DNA from 3 places in the Roseibium sp. ROS1 genome. Region 1 is predicted to be linked to each of the others. Evidence: predicted binding sites of a transcription regulator. Region 1 holds the regulator's gene; each other region holds the start of a gene.
What was found. Region 1 encodes PhoB, which activates phosphate uptake and scavenging genes when phosphate is short. Its sites were predicted from a motif close to TGTCATNNANCTGTCAT; they were not measured.
Positions count from the first base shown of each region.

Region 2: the regulator PhoB is predicted to act here: its motif matches at 2,470-2,486, upstream of ppk2 (polyphosphate kinase 2).
Region 3: the regulator PhoB is predicted to act here: its motif matches at 2,616-2,632, upstream of ACYQ6M_RS11565 (HAD-IIA family hydrolase).

Region 1 is NZ_BAAGIG010000003.1:493,980-498,157, forward strand. It holds gene ACYQ6M_RS18405 (acetylornithine transaminase) at 1-286, opposite strand, end outside; gene ACYQ6M_RS18410 (GcrA family cell cycle regulator) at 727-1,263, shown strand; gene phoB (phosphate regulon transcriptional regulator PhoB) at 1,590-2,291, opposite strand; gene phoU (phosphate signaling complex protein PhoU) at 2,372-3,067, opposite strand; gene pstB (phosphate ABC transporter ATP-binding protein PstB) at 3,099-3,860, opposite strand; gene pstA (phosphate ABC transporter permease PstA) at 3,908-4,178, opposite strand, start outside.
Region 2 is NZ_BAAGIG010000004.1:625,019-629,196, forward strand. It holds gene ACYQ6M_RS25755 (ASCH domain-containing protein) at 1-32, opposite strand, end outside; gene ACYQ6M_RS25760 (carboxyl transferase domain-containing protein) at 37-1,644, opposite strand; gene ACYQ6M_RS25765 (TetR/AcrR family transcriptional regulator) at 1,720-2,361, opposite strand; gene ppk2 (polyphosphate kinase 2) at 2,584-3,492, shown strand; gene ACYQ6M_RS25775 (Gfo/Idh/MocA family protein) at 3,756-4,178, shown strand, end outside.
Region 3 is NZ_BAAGIG010000002.1:724,615-728,792, forward strand. It holds gene ACYQ6M_RS11555 (ABC transporter permease) at 1-742, opposite strand, end outside; gene ACYQ6M_RS11560 (ABC transporter permease) at 747-1,673, opposite strand; gene ACYQ6M_RS11565 (HAD-IIA family hydrolase) at 1,667-2,479, opposite strand; gene ACYQ6M_RS11570 (LysR family transcriptional regulator) at 2,706-3,599, shown strand; gene ACYQ6M_RS11575 (aspartate/glutamate racemase family protein) at 3,617-4,178, opposite strand, start outside.

The DNA of each region.
Region 1 (4,178 bases):
AATTCACGAACAGCACCTTGTCGGCAAAGGTTTCCGCGCACAGGCGCTGCGCCAGCCGTTCGCCATCCGGGATCTGGTGCAGGTTGGAGGTATGCCACAGCTTGGCTGCCTGATCCTGCAACGCCTTGACCAAATGCGGATGGGCATGACCGAGTGCGTTGACCGCGATGCCGGAACCGCAATCGAGGAATCGTCGGCCATCGGTGGTAACCAGCCAGACGCCTTCCCCATGATCGAAAGACAGGTTCGATCTTGCGTAATTTCCGAATAGTGCAGTCGCGGACATAACCTCGTTTGTCTCCTTTAAACGCCCCTGCTGTCCCTGCGTCGCCCCGACGCCGGGCCGTCACCTTGAAAAGATGCCGAAGGGCCAAAACGCAACGTGCCGCCCCGATGAGGCGGCACGCAGCGGCTTTCTTATACACTGCCGGTACCATGCACTGTCAATGGAAATGGCGCACAAGACATTTCATGTGCCGCAGAGGGCGGATTTCATAAAATTCTCAATGACCTCGCCATAATTGGGGAAAAGTCGTTTCATCCCCAACTGGTTTGGGTCGAGTGGTTGCCTGACAAATTAACGTTATTGTAACCTCTCAGCAATCAGACACGAGATCTCGTGAGGCAAATCACCAAGAGGCACTAGATCTGCCAGCATTAAGCGTGCTTGCGCATGCTTAACACGGGGTTAATGGCCGCAGGACGGTCAAACTAAAGGGTGCGGCAATGAGTTGGACAAACGAACGAGTTGAGCTTCTCAAAAAGCTTTGGGGCGACGGCTTGAGCGCAAGCCAGATCGCAGGCGAACTGGGTGGTGTTACCCGTAACGCCGTGATCGGCAAGGTGCACCGCCTTGGCCTGTCCGGCCGCGCCAAGTCCACCTCTTCAAGCGCCAAGCCGCGCCGGCCGCGCACCGCAGCTCCTGCAACGGGTGCAGCGCCGAAGAAACCGACGACGTCACATCCGCAGTCGATCGGCGCGACGGCCCTTAAAGCAGACATCTCGCCTGCACCAGTGGTGGCCGCCAAGCCGCGCGTAGAGCCGATTGCAGAGCTCGTTCCGATCTCGCAGCGCGCAACCATCCTGACGCTGACCGAGCGGACCTGCAAATGGCCGATTGGCGACCCGGCGACCGACGACTTCTACTTCTGCGGCCGCCAGTCCGATGCCGGCGTCCCCTACTGCGCTCATCACTGCAAGATCGCGTATCAGCCGGTCGCCGACCGCCGCCGCGATCGCAAGACGATGGCTCAGGCAGGCTGATAGCCTCGCACCTAACCAATTCATGAGAAAGCCCGCCATCTGGCGGGCTTTTTTTTGTTTGGGCCTTCCATTGACCAGATGCCCGACCCCGACCAGTGACCTCCCACGGCTTGTTCTTGGCACCGATCCATGTCGTTTCCGTTCCATCAAATCAAACCTTGTTTGACCGCTCCGCCACGACAGGGACCGCAGGATCAGCCCCGACACCGACACATCTGATGGGGTGGTCGCAGAAGAGAACCTTGTTCCGCGAAAGGCACATAACCGCTGAGAAACAAAAAGCCCGCTTGAAAGCGGGCTCCTTAATTCCATTCTGCAAGTTGCGCTCAGGCAGTGGCAGAGGTGAACTGGTCATTGAAGGCGTATCCGGCACCACGGACGGTACGGATAGGATCCTTCGCCTTGCCCTTGTTCAGAGCCTTGCGCAAGCGACCGACGTGAACATCGACAGTGCGTTCGTCCACGTAGACATCGTGACCCCAGACCCCATCCAGCAGTTGTTCGCGGGAGAAGACACGGCCAGGCGATGTCATCAGGAATTCCAGCAGGCGGAATTCCGTCGGCCCCAGGTGTATTTCCTTGGTGTTGCGGCGAACGCGGTGCGTTTCGCGATCCAGTTCGATATCGCCGGATCGCAACATGCTGGACACCACTTCCGGACTTGCCCGGCGCAGGATGGCGCGCACGCGGGCCATCAATTCCGGTACCGAGAAGGGCTTGACCACGTAGTCGTCGGCACCGGTCGACAGGCCGCGGATGCGCTCTGCTTCCTCACCGCGTGCCGTCAGCATGATGACCGGCAGGCGCTCGGTGTCTTCGCGCGCCCGCAGGCGGCGGCACAGTTCAATTCCGGACAGGCCCGGCAGCATCCAGTCGAGCAGCAACAGATCCGGCAGGCTTTCCCGCAGGCGGATTTCCGCCTCGTCACCCCGGACACAGGACTCGACCGAGTACCCTTCCGCTTCCAAATTGTATCTCAATAGAAGGCTGAGCGGTTCTTCGTCTTCAACGATGAGCACCTTCGGCATACATCTCGCTCCAATTACCGCAACCGGCGCCGAAGCGCCGGCCGTTAAGATCTTCTGCAAATCCGACGATTACCGGCGGGTCAGACCGCGCCTGTTTCGTCGACCTTTGCCCGGTCTTCCGGCAAACGCTCGCCAGTGACCATGTAGTAGACGTTCTCGGCGATGTTCGTCGCGTGATCGCCGATGCGCTCGATGTTCTTTGCGCAGAACAAGAGATGGACGCACTGGGTAATGACCCGCGGGTCTTCCATCATGTAGGTCAGGAGCTCGCGGAAGATCGATGTGTAGATCGCGTCGACTTCGGCGTCAGCTTCCTGAACCCGGCGGGCGGCTTCCGCATCCTTGCGGGCGTAGGCATCCAGCACCTGCTTGAGCTGCGAAAGAGCGAGTTCCGTCATGTGCTCCACACCGATCGCGAGCTTCTTGGACTGCAAGTCGCTGTCGATGGCGATGACGCGCTTGGCAACGTTCTTGGCAAGATCGCCAACACGCTCCAAGTCATTGGCAATGCGCGTTGCGGCAGTGATTTCACGCAGGTCCTGCCCCATCGGCTGGCGGCGGACGATCAGCTCGATCAGCTTCACTTCAAGTTCGTTGTAAAGGCTGTCCAGACGGACATCGCCCTTGATCGTCGCCTTGGCAAGCTCCAGATCCTGCGACACCAGCGCGGACACCGCATCGGCGAAAGCCTTTTCGGCAATACCACCCATTTCGGCAACCTTGCCGGCCATGGCCGTCAGTTCGTCATCGTAAGCCGAGACTGTATGTTCAGACATCCTGTGTCCCCTTCAGAAACCTAAAAAATGCTTAGCCGAAGCGGCCCGTAATATAGTCCTGCGTACGCTTGTCCTTCGGATTGGTAAAGATGTCCTCCGTCAGACCTTCTTCAACCAAAATACCCAGGTGGAAGAACGCGGTACGCTGAGACACACGGGCAGCCTGCTGCATCGAGTGGGTCACGATCACGATGGTGAAGTTTTCCCGCAGTTCGTCGATCAGCTCTTCCACCTTCGCGGTCGCGATGGGGTCGAGCGCCGAGCACGGTTCGTCCATCAGGATCACTTCCGGGCTGACGGCAATCGCACGGGCAATGCACAGACGCTGCTGCTGACCGCCCGACATGCCGGTGCCCGGCTCGTCCAGACGGTTCTTGACTTCTTCCCAAAGCCCGGCCTTCTGCAGGCTGGAGGCAACGATTTCATCAAGCTCGGACTTGTTGCGGGCCAGACCATGGATCCGCGGACCGTACGCAATGTTGTCGTAGATCGACTTGGGAAACGGGTTCGGCTTCTGGAAAACCATGCCAACCTTGGCGCGCAGCTGTACGGGATCGACCTTGGGATCGTAGATGTCCTCACCGTCGATCTTGATCGACCCTTCCACACGGCAGATATCGATGGTGTCGTTCATGCGGTTGATCGTCCGCAGGAACGTCGACTTGCCACATCCGGAGGGACCGATGAAGGCAGTCACGGACCGCGGCTGGATCTCGATGTCCACGTCCTTGATGGCGTGGGTATCGCCATAATAGACCTGCACCTTGTTCGCGGAAATTTTGCTGTCGGTCATGGTTTTCGCCTGTTCAAAATTCGGCATCTCGTTCATCGGAGCAATCCTTACCAGCGGCGTTCAAACCTGCGGCGCAGGATGATAGCGATAATGTTCATGGTCATGAGGAAGACCAGCAGCACGATGATCCCGCCCCAAGCGCGTTCATAGAAGGCCGGGTCAGCACGTTTCGCCCACTCGTAGATCTGGGCCGGCATGGCCGAGTTCGGAGAGAAGAAACCGGCAGCCACACCGTCCGGGAAATTGGAGGCGATGAAACCGACCATCCCGATCAGGAGCAGCGGAGCGGTTTCCCCAAGCGCCTGTGCCAGACCGATG
Region 2 (4,178 bases), on a different contig from region 1:
GGGTATCTTGCTTTCAGCTCGTCGATGGACATCGGATCACATCCTGAAGAGACCGAAGCGGGTGTCTTCGATCGGGGCGTTGAGGGCTGCCGACAGGGAAAGGCCCAGAATGTCCCGGGTCTTGCGCGGGTCGACAATGCCATCGTCCCAGAGCCGGGCAGTCGCGTAAAGCGGGTGACCCTGCTGTTCGAACTGATCGATGATCGGTTGCTTGAAGGTTTTTTCCTCATCCGCCGACCAGCTGCCACCCTTGCGCTCGATACCGTCGCGGCGGACGGTGGCAAGCACGCCGGCGGCCTGTTCGCCGCCCATGACCGAAATGCGGGAATTGGGCCAGGTCCACAGGAAGCGCGGCGAATAGGCCCGGCCGCACATGCCGTAGTTGCCGGCACCGAAGGAGCCGCCCACCAGCATGGTGATCTTCGGGACCGAGGTGGTGGCGACCGCCGTCACCAGCTTGGCACCGTCCTTGGCAATGCCGCCGCTTTCATATTTGCGGCCGACCATGAAGCCGGTGATGTTCTGCAGGAACACCAGCGGAACCTTGCGCTGGGAGCAGAGCTCGACGAAGTGGGCCCCTTTCACCGCACTTTCGGAAAACAGAACGCCGTTGTTGGCGATAATGCCGACCGGCATGCCATGGATATGGGCGAAGCCGCAGACCAGTGTGGTGCCGTACCGGGCCTTGAATTCATCGAAGCGCGATCCGTCGACGGTGCGGGCGATCACTTCGCGGATGTCGTAGGGCGTTTTCAGATCGGCCGGAACGACACCGAGGATTTCGTCCGGATCGTAGAGCGGGTCTTCCGGGGTCTGCAGCGCGACGGATGGGGTCTTGGTGCGGTTGAGGCTGGCGATGGCGCGGCGGGCGAGCGCCAGTGCGTGGGCATCGTCGCGGGCAAGATGATCGGCAACGCCGGACAGGCGCGTGTGAACATCGCCGCCGCCGAGATCTTCCGCCGTGACTTCCTCGCCGGTGGCGGCCTTTACCAGCGGCGGGCCGGCCAGGAAGATGGTGCCCTGGTTCTTGACGATGATGGTTTCGTCCGACATGGCCGGCACATAAGCGCCGCCCGCGGTGCAGGAGCCCATGACGACCGCGATCTGGGCGATGCCTTTTGCCGACATGTTGGCCTGGTTGAAGAAGATGCGGCCAAAGTGGTCGCGGTCCGGGAAGACCTCGTCCTGGTTGGGCAGGTTGGCGCCGCCGCTGTCGACCAGATAGATACAGGGTAGATTGTTTTCCGAGGCAATTTCCTGGGCGCGCAGGTGTTTCTTGACCGACATCGGATAATAGGTGCCACCTTTGACGGTCGCGTCATTGGCGAGGATCATCACCTCGCGGCCTTCAACCCGGCCGATGCCCGCGATCATGCCGGCTGCGGGAGCCGCGCCCTCATACATCTCGTGGGCGGCCAGCATGCCGACTTCCAGGAAGGGGGAGCCGGGATCGAGCAGGCGGGAGACTCGTTCGCGCGGCAGGATCTTGCCGCGGGACACATGACGCTGTCGGGCGGTCTCGCCACCACCGTCCAGGGCTGTCTGGGCTGCTGCCTTGACGGTGTCCATGGCCGCTTCGTGGGCAGCGCGGTTTGCTGCAAACTGTTCGCTTCTCGGCGATAGGCTCGATTTCAGGATGCTCATGTCACCCGGTCTCCCTTGGATCAACCTTGTGGACGGTCGATTGAGTTCAGTTGCTTGCTCCCCACGCGTCCGGTTTCACGCCTGAGGGGCCGGAATGTCCCGGTTCTCCGGCGCAACGGCCTTGCGCGCCAGGTCCAGGTAAATCTCTTCGATATCCAGTTTCGACAGGCGGCCGCCTTGGCGGTACCAGCTCGGAATGCCAGTCAGCATGGCGATGATCGCGCGGGTGGCGACCCTCGGTTCGCGGACGCTGTAGCGGCCTGCCGCGGAGCCGGTTTCCAGAATACCCGTCAGGATGCCCTCGTAGCGACGGCGCTCCGCTTCGACGATGTCGAAGTTGTCCGGTTCGAGATTGCGCAGTTCCATGTAGGAAATGAACACCTCGTCCGCCCGTTCCAGGTGATAGCGGATGTGAAAGCGGACAAAACGCTCCAGCGGGTCCATGTCAGCCGGAAAAGCCGCTTCGTCCCAGGCAGCAAGGAGTTCGCCCATGTGGGCGAGCATCAGGTCCTTCAGGATGTCCTGCTTGGTCGGAAAATGGTTGTAGAGCGCGCCTGGCTGAACGCCGACATCGGCGGCGATTTCGCGCATGGAGACAGCGGCATAACCGTTGGCGGCAAAGCGTTTCAGGGCTGCCGTGCGCACACGTGCGGCAGTCTCCTGGCCTTTCGCGCCCGTCCTGGATCGGCTTTGCGGTCTTGCGGCTGCACTTGCCATCTTGTTTCTCCCTATTGCAAAAAATAAATGAACGTTCGTTCATTTGCAAGGGTAATTTGAGTGCGAAAGCGTTGCTGCTAGAAAGAATGACAGGGGAACAGGCGCGACTGTCAAAAAACTTTCATGGATAACCTGTTCACAGTCCTTGGGCATTCTGCGTCCGGTTGAATGCGCTGACGAACCTGGGCGTACCTCCGGGATGTATTTCAAAGGAACCGATTGATGACCGAAGAAAGTGCAAAAACCTGGGTTGAAGCGGAATGGGCAGACAGCCTGGACGAAGAGCTGGAGATGGAGATCGACGATTTTCTCGTCGCCAAGGATCTCGCCTTCATCTCCGCGAAGAAGCACAAGTCGACCATCGACCGGAACACCTATTTCCATGAGTTGCTGCGTCTGCAGGCCGAACTGGTGAAGCTGCAGGACTGGGTGCAGCATACCGGTGAGAAGATCGTGATCATCTTCGAGGGGCGCGACGCTGCCGGCAAGGGCGGGGTCATCAAGCGCATCGCGCAAAGGCTCAATCCGCGTGTCGCCCGTGTGGTTGCGCTGCCGGCACCAACCGACCGTGAAAAGACCCAGTGGTACTTCCAGCGCTACGTGCCGCATCTGCCAGCCGCCGGAGAAATGGTGCTGTTCGACCGCTCCTGGTACAACCGCTCCGGCGTCGAGCGCGTCATGGGCTTTGCCAGTGATAGCCAGGTGGAGGAGTTCTTCCACGATGTGCCGGAATTCGAACGCATGATCGTGCGCTCCGGCGTGCGGCTGATCAAATACTGGTTCTCCATTACGGATGAAGAACAGCAGCTGCGCTTCCTGATGCGCATCCACGATCCGCTGAAGCAGTGGAAACTGTCACCGATGGACCTGGAATCCCGCGTGCGCTGGGAGGATTACACCAAGGCCAAGGAAGAAACCTTCGAGCGGACCAATATTCCCGAAGCACCCTGGTTCATCGTGGAAGGCAACGACAAGAAGCAGGCGCGCCTCAACTGCATCAGCCACCTCCTGTCGATGATCCCTTACGAAGATATCCCGCACGACCCGATCAAGCTGCCGGAACGGGTCTACAATTCCGATTATGAGCGCAAGGTCCTGCCGGAACATCTCTACGTGCCGGAAAAATTCTGAGCGGGGACAATGCTCCCTTCACGGGCGCGGCGCTGCTGTGTGAAATCGCGGTGAAAGACCTTCGATAGTCTCCCCGGATCTCCGCTACGCTTGTCCGGGGGGCGAGTTTGTGTGAATGCTGTCCGCGTCCAGCCGATGAGGCCGGTTTCAAATCAGCTTTTCACTAGCGAGCAGGCCTTTCTCCGGCCTTTCTGCCCTTGCGGAGTTAAATCGTTTTATGTCATCTGGCGTGCGTACCTCAAAATCATGGGAAGGATGCCGGCATGACGGAAAAGACTATCAGGTGGGGGATCGTTTCGACCGCGAAAATCGGTCTTGATAAGGTCATTCCGGGCATCCAGCGGTCGAAGACCGGCACCGCCTATGCGATTGCTTCGCGAAATCTCGACCGGGCAAAGGAAGCAGCGAAGGGTCTCGGCATCGAGAAGGCCTACGGATCATACGAGGAGCTGCTCGCAGATCCGGAGATCGACGCGATCTACAATCCGCTGCCCAACCACATGCATGTGCCCGTGACGATCCAGGCGGTGAACGCGGGCAAGCACGTGCTTTGCGAAAAGCCGGTCGCGCTGAATGCCGAAGAGGCAAAGCAGCTTCTGGACCTGCCGAAGGACAAGCTGGTTGCCGAAGGCTTCATGGTTCGGGCCCACCCGCAGTGGATCAAGGCGCGCGAGATTGTGCGGTCC
Region 3 (4,178 bases), on a different contig from region 1:
CGGTTGGCGGTTGAACGCCGAGACCGAGGAAAGACAGGGTCGATTCCAGGATGACGATGTTGGAAAAGTTCAGTGTGAACTGGACGACGATCGGCGAGACGACATTGGGCAGGATGTGCCTCACCGCAATCCGGAGCGGCGTAGCACCTGCTGCACGTGCCGCTTCGACAAAGGGCATCTGGATCAGCTTCTTCACTTCACCGCGCACAATCCGCGTGTATTGCTCCCAGCCGTAGACACCGAGCACGAGGATCATCACGTCCAGGGATGAGCCCATGACTGCCAGAATGAGAAGGGCGATCAGGGTGAAGGGTATGGCGATCTGCGCGTCGACCAGGCCCATGATGACCTCTTCGAAAACACCGCCGATGATGCCGGCCATCAGACCCAATGTACCGCCGATCAGAAGACCGATAACGGCTCCCGCAAGGGCGAGTGCGAAGGTCAGCCGCAGGCCGTAGATGCAGCGGGAGAAGATATCCCGGCCGAGTTCGTCGGTGCCGAAATAGAAGCCGTCCTTGTAGCGTTCGAACCCGATTGGCGGACGCAGCCGGGAAATGAGACTTTGGGCATTCGGGTCGAAGGGGGCAACCCAGGGGGCGGCAAGTGCCGTCACGATCAGGATCAGGCCGATGAGAAGCGCGATCCGGACAATCCAGTTCGCATCCGACCAGATCGGGAGACGGTATGTTCTTGTGCCGGTATTACGCGGCGAAGACAGGTTGTGCGTTGCGTCGGTCATGCGCTTATCCCTTGGCAAGGCGGATGCGCGGATCCGCGAAGGCGTAGGCGATGTCGACCACTGCGTTGATCACGATGACCGCGACAGCGACGGACAGGACACCGAACTGGAGGACGGGGTAGTCACGCAGGATGGCGGACCGGACGAGGAGATCGCCGATACCGGGCCATGCGAAGATCGATTCCACGACAACGCTACCCGCCGCCGCGAGGCTGGCGATCTGTAGTCCGACCACGGAAAGCAGCGTGATCGACGCGTTGCGCAGTCCGTGCTTCAGAATGACGATCCACTCCGGCAGACCCTTGGCACGGGCTGTGCGCATGTAGTCCTGGCTGAGCACGTCCAGCATGGCGTTGCGGGTGAAGCGGGTGATCGCCGCAACCAGCGTGCCGGAAATGGCAAGCGTCGGCATAATGAAATGCAGCGCCGTTCCATCGCCAATGACGGGAAGCCAGTTGAGCGTGTAGGCAAAGATCAGCACCAGCAGGATGCCGATGATGAAGGACGGTACGGCATATCCGAGAAAGGCGATTACCATCACCACGCTGCCGATGACGCTGGTGCGGTAGATGGCGGCCAGAATACCAAGCGGTATGGACACTATCAGCGTGAAGCACACTGCGCTCAGCAGCAGTTTCAAGGATGGCCATGCACGTTCGAGAACGATTTCCGAAACCGGCCGCCTTTCCAGGAAAGACAGTCCGAACTCACCCGAAAACACCGAGCTGAGATAGCGCCAGTACTGAGTTCCGATGGAGGAATCCAGACCGTAGTAAGCGATCAGGAGGGCCCGGTCTTCCTTGGTGATGCCTTCGCCGAGAACGAAGTCGACCGGATTTCCGGAAAGCCTGGTGGCGAAGAAGACGAGCGTCACGATGAGGAACAGGGTGATCGCCATCCGCAAAAGGGTTCGCAGAACGTAGGTCAACATGCGCTCGCCTCCACTGACGACGGATGAGCGGACGGTATCGGCTCTTTCACAGGAGCACCGTTCACGATCGGCGAGGGCGTTGCGACGAGGTGAATGAAATCGAGACCGGCAAGGGTTGCCGCGGCGCCGTCGGTCGCGGCGTTGTCGCCCACAAAGACAGCCTTGCACGCCGGAACGCCCGCAGCTTCGAGTGCCGCGCCGATGAGGAACGGCTGAGGTTTGCCGATAACCCTTGGCGCGATCTCCGGACAGCACGCTTTGAAGGCTGCGAGCAGGGAGCCGGTTTCCGGCACCGGGCGACCGTCCGCATTCGGGTGGGAAAGATCCGGATTGGTCACGACCAGCTCTGCGCCTTGCTCCAGCAGTCGCAAGGCCTTTTCCAGTCCGGTCAGGGTGAACTTTGTATCCCGGGCAAGCAGGACGACGTCTGTCCGATCGTTTGCGCGCTCAAGGCCGAGCTCTGTTGCAAGAGCGTGAAGCGGCTGTTCGGCAATTACATGGATGCGCGCGCCCGGACGTTCCGCTGCGATCGTGCGCACAGCCAGCTCACCTGCAAGAAAGATGCTTTCCTGCGGCAAAGGCAGGCCGATTGCGTTCAGTTTTGCCGATAACGTGATGCTTGTGTCGGCCGAGTTGTTCGAAACGATCGATACCCTTTTGCCAGCCGCCCGGACAAAATCTTCCGCGCCCGGCAATGCTCGTCCGGCGGCTATCAGGCAACCGTCCAGATCGCAAAGGATTGCGGCATAACCGTCAACCTCCGCGGCGCCAAGCCATTGAATTGTCGTTGTTTTGCGAGCCCGCATTGCGAAGTCCATATCTGTCCGGTTGCCTTTCGGTACCACCGATCGGCATTGAGGATCCGCCGGTACGGCAGGCGGATTGTTCTGGTCAGGAAGGGCCGTGCTCCGTTGGCGTGGCCCGCTGAAATCGCAATCAAATTGTCGTCACTCTGTGACGCTGCCGTAACAGAGCGAACCTATGGTTTGAGGTGATCAAACCTTTGGCTTTGCTAATCGGAGAAAACCTGGAATGACCCTTTCCCTGTCGCGCATTCGGGCCGTGAACGCGGTCGCGTCCGGAGGCTCATATGCTGCAGCGGCACGGGCGCTGAAGATTTCGCAGCCGGCCGTCGCGCGTCATGTGAAAGATCTTGAAGCGGAATTCGGCGTACGCCTGTTCGACCGGAAAAACGGTGTCTTGTCGCCAACACCGCTGTGCAACGAGCTATGTGACGTCGCCGAGCGCATGGCAGAAGCCGAACGCGCTGCAACACGGCTGTTGACCCGTCACAACACCTTGCTGAACGGTCGTTTGAAAATCGGGTTGGGAAATTCGATGCCGGGCATGGCGTTGATCGCGCAATTTCTCAAGCGGCATCCGGGCATCGAAATCGCGGTGGAAACAGGTTCGCATGAGCGGATCACGCGGGCAGTGCTGACCCGCGAAGTCGACATCGGTGTGCTGCCGGATGTGCCTGCGGATGGCCGCTTCCGGCGCGCCTTGCTTGCAAGGCAGAATGTCGTTGCCATCGTCCATCCCGACAGCCCGCTGTCCCGGGAGGCGGCCGTGACCTGCGAACGGCTGATGGCCGAACCCCTGATTTTCCGGACAAGGGGATCCTCCACCCAACGGGTGGTCGACAGGGCCTTTCGTTCCGCCGGGTTCGAGCCATCGCCTCTTTTGACTCTGGACACCCGTGACGCGGTTTATGAAGCAGTGGTCAATGGCCTCGGGGTCGGTTTCATGTGGCGGTTCGGAACCGGGCGAACCGATGTCGTTCACCGGGTTCCGGTCTCGGACATGCAACGCCAATACGAGGAAGTGGTTTTCTCGCTCGGCGACGAGCGCAGCATGCTGTTCGACGTTTTCTTTTCCGCCGTGGAAAGCTTCCGCACGGAGGCGGACGACATTCTGGACCACTAGCAGGCGAGAGGGCGCGCCTAGGCGGTGATCGCCTCTGCAAGGCGCACAGCGGACGCTACACCATCAATGACGGGTACCTTGAATTGCGCCGTCAGGTCGGCGGCCAGATCCGCCATGCCCGCGCAACCGAGTGCGATTGCGCCGATGCCGTCCAGTCTCAGAGCGGCCTGGATTTCCGCCTCGATCTTGTGCCGGGCATCGCTCTCGGGGTTTTCCAGTTCCAGAACGGGCACGTCCGATGCACGCACCCTGACACATCGGGCGGCAAGGCCGGTGCGCTGCAGGTTCTCTTCCAGCACCGGTACGGAGACGGACAAGGTGGTAACCACCGAAAACCGTTCGGCTGCCACGGAGGCAACATGGTAGGCTGCCTCGCCGATGCCAACCACCGGGACGCGGGATTTCGCCTTCAGTTCCCAAAGGCCGGTATCGTCGAAGCATGCGATGATGATCGCGCTTATGCTTGGGTCGGTCTTGAGCGAGCGCTCGAAGAGATCGAACAGGCCGGGCAGGGCAGCCTCGCCATCCGCTGGCCCCTGAATGGCTGCCGGTCCCTCCAGTGGATTGATGGCCGTAATC